One region of the Paenibacillus sp. FSL H8-0261 genome, then DNA from elsewhere that is predicted to be linked to it. Evidence: riboswitches for the same ligand, from Rfam matches in the RefSeq annotation. Region 1 holds a riboswitch; each other region holds the start of a gene.

Evidence for each region. Region 1 has a riboswitch for cyclic di-AMP ahead of MHI27_RS02650 (hypothetical protein). Riboswitches for the same ligand answer to the same signal wherever they lie in the genome.
Region 2: it holds a riboswitch for cyclic di-AMP, as region 1 does, so the genes downstream of both, MHI27_RS16595 (APC family permease) here and MHI27_RS02650 (hypothetical protein) in region 1, are expected to answer to the same signal.
Region 3: it holds a riboswitch for cyclic di-AMP, as region 1 does, so the genes downstream of both, MHI27_RS26285 (alpha/beta fold hydrolase) here and MHI27_RS02650 (hypothetical protein) in region 1, are expected to answer to the same signal.
Region 4: it holds a riboswitch for cyclic di-AMP, as region 1 does, so the genes downstream of both, MHI27_RS00190 (3D domain-containing protein) here and MHI27_RS02650 (hypothetical protein) in region 1, are expected to answer to the same signal.

What each region holds. Positions count from the first base shown of each region.
Region 1 is NZ_CP150297.1:593,912-596,112, reverse strand. It holds gene kdpA (potassium-transporting ATPase subunit KdpA) at 1-150, opposite strand, end outside; gene kdpF (K(+)-transporting ATPase subunit F) at 163-240, opposite strand; gene MHI27_RS02650 (hypothetical protein) at 367-783, opposite strand; cyclic di-AMP (ydaO/yuaA leader) riboswitch at 974-1,163, opposite strand; cyclic di-AMP (ydaO/yuaA leader) riboswitch at 1,585-1,750, shown strand; gene MHI27_RS02645 (hypothetical protein) at 1,884-2,201, shown strand, end outside.
Region 2 is NZ_CP150297.1:3,756,961-3,759,161, reverse strand. It holds gene MHI27_RS16600 (disulfide oxidoreductase) at 1-431, shown strand, start outside; cyclic di-AMP (ydaO/yuaA leader) riboswitch at 629-787, shown strand; gene MHI27_RS16595 (APC family permease) at 911-2,201, shown strand, end outside.
Region 3 is NZ_CP150297.1:5,921,541-5,923,741, forward strand. It holds gene selD (selenide, water dikinase SelD) at 1-175, opposite strand, end outside; gene MHI27_RS26285 (alpha/beta fold hydrolase) at 332-1,141, opposite strand; cyclic di-AMP (ydaO/yuaA leader) riboswitch at 1,248-1,432, opposite strand; gene MHI27_RS26290 (hypothetical protein) at 1,654-1,827, opposite strand; gene MHI27_RS26295 (Nif3-like dinuclear metal center hexameric protein) at 1,912-2,201, opposite strand, start outside.
Region 4 is NZ_CP150297.1:41,597-43,797, forward strand. It holds gene MHI27_RS00185 (TatD family hydrolase) at 1-288, shown strand, start outside; cyclic di-AMP (ydaO/yuaA leader) riboswitch at 486-715, shown strand; gene MHI27_RS00190 (3D domain-containing protein) at 997-2,160, shown strand.

The DNA.
Region 1 (2,201 bases):
GATCAGCTTATAAATTCCTTTTTCCATGCCTCCAAACCATCGATCCGTACGGTTCGGTTCATTAGAAAACACATAATATAAATACGTGCCCATCGGCTTAACCAGCAAGATAAGAATTACGATTACAGCCACTATTTGCAAAATGCCCATGAATGCCCCTCCTTAAAATTTCTCCGGATGAATCAATGCGTAAACCAGATATACAAACAACAGTAGGGTAACAGCGATTACTAGAATCACAGCTTATCCCTCCCTGTATCCTCAACTACACCTGCGCACCAGCGCATAAATCCATAAAACAACCCGTAAATTACAGCTAACGAAGCCACCATATACAGATCCATCATATCTCCCGCACTCCTTCTTTTATCCTTGATGAGGTGATTTATCGATTAGAAAATCAGCATCACCACTATGAGAATAGATTACATAACTTGCACCAAGTCTTTTATAGACCAATCTAGGATTTATTGAGCTTGTGATTACAAAAATCGGCTGTGTCGTCCAGGTGCGGCACATCTGAATGTAGCGGCAGCATAACGTAAAGCTGCTCTCGAACAGATATACCCGTCCTACCGGGAACGGCGGGCGAAACCAAGTATTCTGATGGCGGGTATCAACTAGAACGACTTGTTCAATCCCCATCTCTTCGAGTAGGGCCTTCTCAGGCAAGTTGTTGGTCAATCCGGCCATCTTAATGCCTCTGAATTTTAGAAGCTTAATAAAATGTTCGCCTGCCTTCGTTGGCGCACATACCAGTACATATTCATTCTGATCTGTCATCTCTTATTCTCCTCAAATGCTTTGCTTGTAAGATCAGAGCTTGATCACCCTGATCTTGAAAGAAAAGCTACCGCTAATGATGAATATAACGACCTCTTCGTGAGGTTTTCCATAAATGCTTTGCTTAAAAAAGCACAGCAAAAAGCCACAAAGGATTCTCCTCTGTGGCTCGCTAGCGGTCACATTGCACTCATCCTCTCTCCATACGCTTACGAGGTTAGCTGTCGGATTCGGGCGGTGAGAGTCGCCCTACCTGTATAGATGCGAGCTCACTCGCATCTTCTACAGGATTCACCCCATAACCGGCTTCCGACTCTCACATCGTCTGCCGATTGTTGGTTCCCCCGCTTTCCTTATCGGAAATTAAGCGGATCAAATATTCGATTGTTGTTGAAACAGGAGTAATCATACCCTTATGCAGGAAGAATTGTAAAACCTGATTGATGCCAAAATAATGCAAATTAAAAACTATTTTCGCGTTGGATAGCGCTTACTTGATATCCAATCTCTCTATATCTCTTGTTTACTCGAGTTTTAATCCATTAGCGAAAAGCGGGCATACCATGTGATTTTATTCACCACAAATGTAGAAATCTCAAAAAATCGCCTTTAGTAGGTAAGAAAACAAGAAGTCGAGATTAAGCGAGGAAGAAGCCCGATAACTCGCAATAAATACCTATTTGGTTCCCTTTTCCGTCGTAGTAGGCAGGATTTGGTTTAAATTGCGCTCAAAAGAACACTTTCTGTTTTTACAGAAACACCTTGAAAAGAGTATGATTCGGGTTGAATCTATTTCACGAAATACATTCAACGCTGAGTTCCTGCATTTGCAGGGAACGGGGGAACCATCAGGCCACATGGCCTACTTGGGGTGAATCCGAAGGAGACTGTTCAAGTCTCACATAGGTAGGGCGACTCTCACCGTCCGAATCCGACAGCTAACCTCGTAAGCGTAAAGAGAGAGACCCTTGATCCGCCACGCTTTGGCACAGGTGTGTGTATACCTGTATTCCAAAACCGCAGCAGAGGTCCTCCTCTTGCTGCGGTTTTTGCGTTACCTGAATCTATAGGGTGATAGCATGCTGGACGGGGTGAAAGGAATGAAACACTATTATTGGGGAACTCAGCAAGGGCTACTTGAGCCGATAAGTCTAAATTATGTTTGCTTTGGAGCGTTGTGGTTCGAAGAGGATCATCACAGAACTATTGTCGGCTATGCTTTTGGTCAGAAGCAGATTGAATCACTTCGCCATTTCAGCAGCCCATCTACCTGTGAATACTGTATGGACCGAACAATTATATACGAAATATATAAAAATATCCGAGAAAAGCAACAGCTGCAGGATTGGTCAGCACACCAACGTTTTCCGTGGCTCACCGCCTTTAAGGAACCGTGGAAAGATGTTGCTGTCGGTTGG
Region 2 (2,201 bases), 3.2 Mb from region 1:
GCCTGTATCTGGCCTGGTTCGTCTCTTTAGTTGCTGTTGCTGGTAGCTTGTATCTGAGCGAAGTATTGAAATATGAACCTTGTAAGCTTTGCTGGTTCCAGCGAATTTTTATGTATCCTCAGTTATTCCTCTTGGGAATTGCAACCTTTCGAGGGGATAAAAGGATTATCCCATATGTACTTCCACTAAGCTTGATTGGTGGCAGTATCTCGATCTATCATTATGCGGAGCAGAAGATTCCTGCGTTAAGTAAAGTGCTTCCTTGTACAATTGGTGTTCCTTGTAATAAGGATTACTTGAACTTTTTTGGATTCATTACGATTCCTTTCCTTGCATTAATCGCTTTTGCTTTAATTAGCATTTTACTTTGGTACGGACGCAAGGAAGAAGAAGTGATGGAGTTAGATACAGAGGAAAGTTTAGGATTTTGATTTTTTAATTTTAAATGATCCGAAAAAATGTGAAAAGTGATTAAAAACACGATCCAGAGGGATAATTGAAGAGAATGAAAGAGAGCATCCAATAAGACGCTGTATTTGCGCTTACTGGATGTTTTTTCATTCTTTTTTCATTTTTTTCAACGCTTTACTGTATACACTTTGTAGACTAATATTAGACCTTGTGAGAAGTTGAATATGCGCTGAATTTTCTTAGGAAAAACGGGGGAACCAAACTTGGCATATGTGCCAATGGGGTGAATCGGAATGGGTCGATTAGACTTATACCGTAGGGCTAAACCACAGCCCGAATCCGCCAGCTAACCTCGTAAGCAAAGGTGGGATAATGACCATGCATAGCATGCGGATCATTTCCGTATGCTATTTTTAGTGTCTGCATTTATGAAATCCACCAATGAAAACAGCGCGCGGAAATTCCGTTTCAGCTCCCAAAGAAAGGAACTGTATCCACCATGGTAAGCAAGGTAAAACGACTATTGATCGGGCGTCCGATGAAGTCGAACGAACTCGATCATGAAAAGTTATCCAAGGTTAAAGCACTGGCTGTCCTGTCTTCTGATGCGCTCTCGTCTGTAGCCTACGGAACGGAACAAATTTTGATTGTACTGGTGGCTGCGGGGTTTACTGCCATCTGGTATTCCCTGCCAATTGCATTAGCCGTATTGGGCCTGCTGGCCATCCTGATTTTATCCTATCGGCAGACGATTTACGCTTATCCTCAGGGAGGCGGAGCTTACATCGTTGCCAAGAGTAATCTTGGTGTTCCGACGGGGCTCTTAGCAGGAGGGTCTTTGTTAGTGGATTACATTCTGACCGTAGCTGTTAGTGCGTCGGCAGGGACGGATGCGATCACATCGGCTTTTCCAAGTCTTCATAATCACACCGTTCTTATTGCAGTATCAGTTATTATTTTACTTACTTTGATTAATCTTCGCGGAGTTACAGAATCAGCTTCATTCATCGCAATCCCAGTGTATTTGTTTGTAGTGTCGATTGTAGTGTTGATTATCTCCGGTATTATTAAATATGCAGCAGGTGGCGTACATGCGAATGTCCCTGAAATTGGCTCTGCTGTTTCTAATGTTAGTTTGTTTCTACTATTAAAAGCCTTCAGTTCTGGCTGTTCGGCACTTACGGGTGTAGAGGCTGTATCTAATGCCATTCCAAACTTTAAAGCACCAGCTGAAAAGAACGCAGCCAAGACCTTAATGGTTATGGGGGTTATACTTGGATTTATGTTTACAGGTATCACACTACTGGCGTATTGGTACGGCATAGTGCCTGATGAAAAGGCAACGGTTGTTTCACAGATCGCTGAATCGACCTTTGGCCGCGGAACCTTATATTTTTTCATTCAAGGTATCACAGCAGTAATTTTGTTCTTGGCAGCTAATACAGCTTACTCAGCGTTCCCGCTGCTCGCATTTATGTTTGCAAAAGATAAATATATGCCACATGCTTTTATGGTTCGTGGAGACCGTCTAGGTTTCTCTAATGGTATTATTTTTCTAGGTGTTCTGTCTGCTGTGCTTGTAGCTGCATTCCACGGAAATACAGAAAGCTTGATTCCACTTTATGCGGTTGGTGTATTCATTCCTTTCACATTGTCACAGCTAGGAATGATGGTTCATTGGTTTAAAACAAAACCAGCGGGATGGAAAAAAAGATTTGTTGTAAATACCATCGGTATGCTGACTACATTGACGATTACGCTTATTTTTATCATCACTAAATTCTCAAGCG
Region 3 (2,201 bases), 1.6 Mb from region 1:
TTAATCGATATACCCCAGCGTCATCACTGGTATCAAGACCCACAAGTAGATCCGGATTAGGAACGGTTGGTGGTAGACTGCGAATAACCTGCATGAGATCGGCGGGACCGATTTTGCAGCCGCAGCCCCCTTTTGAAGATAATGAGGTCAATTTTATGGTTTCGGCTTGAGACATCATGACTCAGCTCCTTTAGATAGTTAGTATCGAATAACTTTAATCTTACATCAGTAGACAGCATTGTACAAAATACAGACATACAGAAGAACGCCCCGTAGCCAGTACATACTCCCCGGCTATGGGACGCCCCTCATTTCTCACTTACCACTAAGTTCAACTAATCTGCTGAGTTTCCTGCTGTTTCTCCAAAAACCGCTGAAGTATAGCATTAAATTTCTCCGGCTGACACAGATTACTAGGATCTAATGCGTTAGGGATGATCACTAACTGAGCATGTGGCAGCTGAGACACCATATCCTTCATACAATTAACTCCAAATTCACTAAAGTCACCTACAATACATAAGGCGGGACGCTTAAAAGACTTTAAGCATCTAGTGTAATCCACATGGCTCGTAGCCAGCCTTTGCCGATACAATTCCCGTGGACGTTTATCGAGAAGTCCTCTTCTAATCTCGTTATAAGCCAGATTCCAGCGTTCCCGGTACATCATACGAATCGAAGGCAGTACAAGCTCACTTGGAGCGTAATACATTAACCAGCTACAATAAGCAGCCATAAGCTGGATTTTACCGATTATCGTTGACGCCTGACTTCTACAAAAGCTATCCGCGACAACAATCGCTTTTACTCGTTCTGGATATTGTTTCGCAATATGCTGAACGACGAGCCCCCCATAGGCACTCCCAACAAAAACAGCCTCACGAATACCCAAATCATTTAATAGCATAATTATATCTAGACATTGGGTTTCAATAATCTCGTTTGGGGCCTGCAGTAATTCACCTGATTTGCCATTCCCCCGTAAATCACACAGAATCACTTTATATTTATCAGAAAAATACTCCAATTGTGGCTTGAACATACTATGTGTTAATCCATGTCCATGGATAAACACAACCGGAGCCCCTGTTCCATTGATTTCGTAATAGAGCGAAGTTCCATTCAGTTTAGCAATAGGCAAAGTTAACACCTCTTTCATAGATAGGTTCTACAACTATATCTGCTTTTTAACGCAGCAAAAAACCACAGAGGGATTCTCTGTGGCTATTCATCATCAAATACGCCATTCATCCTCTCTCCATACGCTTACGAGGTTAGCTGTCGGATTCGGGCAGTGAGAGTTGCCCTACCTGCATGGATGCATTTATGCACCTGGAACAGGATTCACCCCATAACTAGTACCGATTGTTACACTGGTTCCCAGTTGTTGGTTCCCCCGCTTTCCTTAACGGAAATTAAGCGGACTTCTTATGTAATTGTCAGTTATGTGATGAATCATACTCCGTGTAAGGTTTCTTGTAAAGTTGAGCCGTGGGCAAAATAATGTTGAAAGCCATGCTTTTCATTTCATATTGAGCATACACTTCGTTTTCTCTTTCTTTTGCTCTTGTTTACTCAATATATCTAAAAAAAGCCGAGCGGCCATCAGAGATCAATCCCTGAACCACTCGGCTTCGTTATACAATCATATGGCTACAACAGATCGGCGTTTTTCAATGCATGCTCCCAGCTCGGAAAAAAGAACAGCGCACTTCTCATAAGATCAGGATCGCTTTGCTTCACTTGTTTTTTGCTGATCGAGCTTCCATCGGTTTGAAGCTTTTTGATACGACTTAACACTTCATCAGCCTCCAAAGGAATTTCCATTGAAACACTCCTTTCTCAGTGACCTGGTTTCCAATCATTTTCTCCATAATATGCAAATTTATTCTTCATTTCGGTTTATACGAATTAAACCAGCTGATAGACCGGTTGTTCAGCAATAAAATAAGTGGGAATCATTGGGTATTTCTGTGCCAGAACTTCAGCTAAATATTTCATTCCTGGAGCTTCACTTTCCGCATGACCTAACATAATCAGCGCTTTTGATCTGCCTTGGTGGACAGCATCCCTCACATATTCTGGAGTTTCCCATTCGGGGCCCTCGCCAGCAATAATTAAATCAAGATTATGCTGATTAAAAAGAGGAATAGCCATCGTCCCACCTCCTCTGTAACCTACTAATATCCCCACTTGTCTGC
Region 4 (2,201 bases), 550 kb from region 1:
ACAGCTAAAATGTGCTTGAATCTTGGTTTTCATTTATCCTTTGGAGGACCCATTACGTTCAAAAATGCAAGAGTGCCAAAAGAAGTGCTTGCGCAGACACCACTAGACCGATTATTGATCGAAACCGATGCTCCATATTTGACTCCACACCCCTTCCGCGGGAAGCGAAATGAGAGCGCTCATGTGAAGCTTGTAGCAGAGGCAGCAGCTGAAATTAAAGGGTTAACATGGGAAGAATTGGCTAAAATAACGTATGCGAACGCACTGGAACGATTTGGGATTGAGTGAAAACGGGAGCAAAACAGGTGAAAAATAGAGAATGGCCGATATATTAAACTTTTTTAATATAAAAACGGCTGAATATTACAATATTTTAACCATATTTTTGCGTAAACGTGGTTGAATCGTCCTTTACAACATGCATCAAAACAGGATATCATCTTTTCAGTGATGTGAGCTGTGTTATAGTGACAGCCATTGATTCATGGATCGTCTCGCTGAGTCTCCGTATGGAGAACGGGGGAACCAATATTGACCTACCGCATGCCTGTATTTTAAATACGGTTTAGACGTGCCGTAGGACAGTATTTGATTTCTTCACGTGGTCTTTGGGGTGAATTTAAGGGCAACCGCCATGAGCGGGTGACCTGAAATAGGGCGTCTCTCTTTCGTCCGAACCCGACAGCTAACCCCGTAAGCGCAAGTAAGAGAGGCAACCTCGTGCACAAGCATTCTCTATTCTGATATTGGAGAAGCCACGAAAGAGTCCTCAGTTGAACTCTTTTTAGGCTTTTTTATTTTTGAATAAATAGAATGTTGCCCACATACTGTTATATAACAGGGGTGGGAGTAGCTGTGCCGAGCAGGCGATCCATGAGCAGGAGACGCTAAGTTATTACGTGCGTGTCCTGTGACAATCTCAAATAGTTTCGTCAAAGGAATTCAGTCCTCATGATATACAATTGACGACGGGGCTATGTAAGGAGGATGGAGAGAATGGGCGTATTCCAACCAGAAGTATCCCATGATTCGCAGTCATCCAGCAGGTCTTTCGCATTACGGTGGGAGCAAGTAAATACTCGCGTACTTTTACTTGCAGGCGTGATTTCAGTCGCTATCGCGCTACTTATTCTGCTGTACGTACACGGTCAAAGTAACAAACAATTATTTTTAGTAATAGACGGGCAAACACAGACGCTTGAAACGCGGGAAGCGCTTCTTGGTGATGTGTTGGAGAAAGAGCAAATTTCGCTGCAGCCGCATGATGAACTATCTTTAGGTCTGAGTGATGAAATAAAAGACGGTGACCGTGTCGTTATCAATCGTGCGCAGAAAATTAGTCTTACTGCGGATGGAGCAACAAAAACGTTATATACGACCGAGGACACAATTGGTAAAGCAATTGAGAAAATGGGCATTACCCTAGAAGGTCATGATAAGATTTTCCCTTCGTTAGACACCACCATTTCTGCAAACATGGAGGTTAAGATTGTTCGCATCAACAAACAGACCGTACAGCGAACAACTAACTTACCCTTCAGAGTCATCAAGACAGCAGACCCCTCCCTTACTGTGGGAACAGTTAGAGTGGCACAGGCAGGCAAACCAGGCGTCATGATTCAGCATATTGAGAAGATCTACCAAGACGGAGAACTGGCCTCTATGCGCATGATTGGTAAGGAAGTACAAACGGTAACGAAAGATAAGATTATTGCCGTTGGTACCAAAGCACTTCCTAAGCCGGCTGTAGCTAAGACTACAACAACTTCCAAATCAAACACCACTTCAAAAACGGCTAAGGTTAGCGCTAAGACTAATAATGTCACAAGCAAGGCTGGCGTAGACTTTGAGTACAAGAAGATGATTAAGAACGTCTCCATGACAGCTTATTCATCAGAAGAGCCAGGTATTGGTAACAAAACTGCTTCCGGAACACGCGTAACGGAAGGTCGTACAATTGCGGTAGACCCGAATGTAATTCCTATTGGCTGGTGGGTATATATCGAGGGGCTTGGATTCCGCCGAGCAGAAGATACTGGCGGTGCCATTAAAGGCAATAAAGTAGATGTCTATTATGATTCACTGAGCCATGTGCGTAATTTCGGACGTAAATCACGTACCGTTTATGTGATTGGACCTGTGAAGCCGGAGTTAAACTAGGCTGAAGCTTTTGCAAATTATTCTTTGATAAGCTATAGTGA